One region of the Metabacillus herbersteinensis genome, then DNA from elsewhere that is predicted to be linked to it. Evidence: riboswitches for the same ligand, from Rfam matches in the RefSeq annotation. Region 1 holds a riboswitch; the other holds the start of a gene.

Region 1 (2,208 bases):
TTTTATTAATAAAAGGAAAAAAGGAACATTTATTAAAAGAAAAAAATAATCGCGTTACATTCTCTTACATGTTGTGTGACAAGAAAGTGATCGCTTGTTATTCTAAAAATACCAAAGTAAGGTTAAAAATTCTTGAAATTAATGGGGGGGTATCGTGATGAAGGAAAGTATTGGTTTGTTTTCATTTTTAGCGTTAGTTGGAAAGGTCATCTTCACATACTAAAATGTCAGCATGTAATAATATGTGTTCGTCAAAAAATATGGATACTCAAAATTCGGGGTTAATTAAAAGCATGAGTTTAAACGATAAGTGGGTAAAGCTATTTCGAGGACGTTCCATATCTATTAAGTTATCAATTCCTTTATCCTCCTTCTAAGCCCTAGATTTATTAATTTCACCTTAAGAAAATATCAAATATGATAGACTAAATGATAAAAAGTTTAATAATCTTTTTTGACAAATTTACTCTCACGTGGTAAGTTTTAGTCAATTAAATAGGAAGTCCACTGGGGGTGCCGTTTTGGCTGAGATAAGATTATTCTTAATCCCTTTGAACCTGATCTAGTTCGTACTAGCGTAGGGAAGTGGAGTCGGCATAAATGTTTGTCTAATCTTAATGTCAGATTTATTATGAATCTAGTTGATTAAGAATAAGACTATTTATTAAAAAGTCGCTCCATTCCGGAGCGGCTTTTTTTATTGAATTAGATCACTCCCCGCAGTTCGGATTTCCTTTTAATAAAAAAGCGCAAGCGCCTTGTTAGAGGAAGAAAAGCTAAGTTCGCAACGTCCTGTTGCAACGCCTTTCTGACCTGCATCCTGCAGGCCTCCGACAAGCATAAGATGATTCTAAATAGAAGGCGTTCTTTGCCTTCAATTTAGAATTGACTTATGACCTCGAGGGGCTAGGCGCTGGCAGTCAAAAGCGCGACGTCCTGTCGCATTGACTGCACTTGCACGTCCTGTGCGTCGGAGCTGGACTTGCGAAACGCATTTTGAGTTTATAATTCATATAAATTCTGATGCTAATAAAAAAGGAGGAATTTTAATGAGCTTTTCAGAACAATTGCGTAAAGAAGCGGATCACATTTTCGAGGCATGCTACAATCACCCATTTGTCAGGGGGATTGCAGACGGTACACTTGGTAAGGAGCAATTAATTCATTATGTGAAACAGGATTTTGAATACTTAAATGCAATTATCCAGGCGTATGCATTGGGTATCTCAAAATGTACAAATCGTGAAGATATGGTCATGTTTAATACGAGCATTTCCTTTGTATTAAATAGTGAAGTACACCCACATAATAACTTTTGTCATGTAGCGGGAGTTAAGTTTGAAGATCTGCAAGGATTCCCATTAGCACCAACTGCACAGCATTATACGAGACATATGCTAAATGTTGGTCGCTCTGGAACGCTAGGTGAAACAATTGCTGTCGTTCTACCTTGTCCATATATTTATTTATACATTGGAGATCGGATCATTGAAGAATTCCAACCAGATCAGTCTCATCCTTTTTATGACTGGATTACGTTTTATGGTGGCCAAGAAGATCCACGAATGAATCTCTACCTAAAGAGGCTTGATCAACTAGCTGAAGAGGCTTCTGAACAAGAAAGAACCAAAATGAAGGAGCACTTCATGCTAAGCTGTCAGCTTGAATATCTATTTTTTGATATGGCCTATACCTTGCAAGACTGGCCTGTACAAAAAGAACGTGTTGCTGTTGTAGAGTAAAGATTCTTTTCTAATAGAAAAGTTGATGTTTGTGAAAGTAATATTGCAATCGGTTTGTAGCCGATTGCTTTCACTCTTATATCTGAGTAATCGTTTTATTTCAATACTACAAAGTTAGCAAAAATGGCTTTTCAAAAGGAGATCCACATGAAAAATTCAAAGTCTTTAAATTTAAGAGAAATTGTTGTGATTGCTTCAATTTCGGTTGTTTTTGGTATTCTGTATCTTGCTTGGATTTTCTTTGGCCAGTTTATACAAGGCGTATTTGGGCCAATTGGCTTTGGATTGATTACTGGGTTTTGGATTATGGCACCGATCGTTTGTGCTTACATTATTCGAAAGCCTGGAGTTGCTTTAATTGCCGAAATGATTGCTGCTGGAACTGAAATTCTTGTCGGTTCAGTCAGTGCAGGTGCTGTACTTATTCTCGGTTTTACTCAAGGACTTGGGGCCGAACTAGCTCTAG
Region 2 (2,208 bases), on a different contig from region 1:
GAGCCATAATAGATCCACCGCGAGATACAATGCCTGTTAAACGTTTTGCTGTTAACGGAACATATCGCAAAAGAACACCTGCATGGATCGTGAAGTAATCAACACCTTGCTCCGCTTGTTCAATCAAGGTATCACGGTAAACCTCCCATGTAAGATCTTCAGCAACACCATTTACTTTTTCAAGTGCTTGATAAATTGGCACGGTTCCTACAGGAACAGATGAGTTTCGAATAATCCATTCTCTTGTTGTATGTATGTTTTTTCCTGTTGATAGATCCATAATATTATCAGCACCCCAGCGTGTCGCCCATGTCATCTTTTCAACTTCGTCTTCGATGGAAGATGAAACAGCCGAGTTGCCAATATTCGCATTAATTTTAACATGAAAATTACGTCCTATTATCATAGGTTCTGACTCTGGATGATTAATATTAGATGGAATGATTGCTCGACCTTTTGCAACTTCATCACGGACAAATTCAGGCTTCATATTTTCCCTTAATGCGATAAATTCCATCTCAGGAGTAATAATCCCCTTCTTTGCATAATGAAGCTGTGTGACATTTCCCCCTTTTTTTGCACGCAATGGTTTGCGCTTTAAACCAGGAAACACACTATGATTGGCACGAGGATCATTTTCATCTTTATACCCATTATCTTGAGGCTTAATTTCTCGACCTTCATATTCCTCAACATCTGCACGTTCATGAATCCATGTGCTTCGAATCGCAGGAAGACCTTTTGTAATATCAACTGAATAATTTTGATCCGTATAAGGACCACTTGTATCATACACACGTAATGGAAGGTTTTCCTCTTCTCCAAATGTACCAGTTGTCGGGCTTAACTCAATTTCACGCATTGGTACTTTAATGTCAGGTCTTGAACCTGTTACATATACTTTTTTACTACCTGGAAAACTAGACATGATGGAAATGTTTTGTTCGTTTAATGAAGTCGTTGACATAATAAATCTCTCCTTTTTTTTGAATATAAAGGACGAGATACAGAACATACCAAAAGCTTGTAGAAGTACACAAAAAAGCCGGGCCCATAAATGGGTGGACCCGGCTAGTATATGCAGAAGTAGTGTTGCATTGATGATTATTCTAACTTCCCCACGCTGGTATGAGCCAGATCAGGTCCCAAGAGTCAAGAAACTTCAACGTGCTTCTCTCTCAGCCCAACTTATTGGACTCCCCTAGTTATTTCTATTCAATTTAAATTTTATTATATATGAGTTTCGGATAAAATGGAATACAGAATTTTACTAGAATGATGTTTCATCTTCAGAGATTATGTTAAGTTATTTTAGAAAGAGTAAGGTAATATACCGGATTCCTTGGGTTTTAAGATGGAATATTTAATAGTACTGATAATGAAAGAGTGAATATATTCTTCAAGGGAAGTGGCTTCATCTTCCTTTCAAAAAAGCCGACTCTCCTGAAATGCTCTTTTTAGTTTAAGCAGGATTACTATATTAACTTAGAGAATTTTAAAAAAGAATAACAATTTCCAATAAGATACTTGCAGATAGTCCGAGTTTGCAAAAAGTATTTTCAATAACACTACCAAAAAGGGAGATAAAATGACTTATCATACAATGGATTTTATGGAAGGACAAACGACCGATCAGCAATTAGATTGGTTAGTTGCTACTTTACAAGCAATTCACGATGGAGTTTTGGTGATTGATAAAAATGAAGTTGTTCGAATGATAAACCCAGAATATACGAAAATAACTGGAGTTGCACCGGAGAATATTGTAGGAAAGCGACTTCGAGATGTAAGGCCCAAAGCTTTGTTAGTCGAAACGTTAAAGGATCGAAAAGAAAGAGTCGGTATTTATAGGAAAGAAGGAGTCACCGAATATGTTGTTGATATGGCCCCAATTATTTTGAATGGAGAAACAGTCGGTGCTGTTTCAATTTGTAAGGGCTTAACAGAGGTACATAAATTATCACAAGAGCTTGAAAAAAATCAAAAGAAATTAAATCAGTTAAAAAATAAAATTGGTTCTCTTTATCAAGCTAAATATACCTTTGACCAGATTATTGGATCAGATAAAGGGTTAAAGGAAGTTATTCATATTGGGAGAAGAGCTGCTGATTCAGATTTATCTGTACTTATCATTGGAGAAAGTGGGACAGGAAAGGAACTATTTGCACAATCCATCCATAATGAAAGTCCACGTGCTAATAAACCCTT

The links. A riboswitch is a leader RNA that binds a small molecule or an ion and turns the genes downstream of it on or off. The one in region 1 is predicted to bind thiamine pyrophosphate.
Region 2: linked by a shared signal. The riboswitch ahead of thiC (phosphomethylpyrimidine synthase ThiC) and the one ahead of tenA (thiaminase II) in region 1 are both predicted to bind thiamine pyrophosphate.

Annotation. Positions count from the first base shown of each region.
Region 1 covers NZ_JBHLVO010000011.1:138,135-140,342, forward strand. The annotation lists TPP riboswitch at 500-601, shown strand; gene tenA (thiaminase II) at 1,050-1,742, shown strand; gene ACFFIX_RS14565 (ECF transporter S component) at 1,890-2,208, shown strand, end outside.
Region 2 covers NZ_JBHLVO010000006.1:48,841-51,048, forward strand. The annotation lists gene thiC (phosphomethylpyrimidine synthase ThiC) at 1-967, opposite strand, end outside; TPP riboswitch at 1,099-1,213, opposite strand; gene ACFFIX_RS09855 (sigma-54 interaction domain-containing protein) at 1,604-2,208, shown strand, end outside.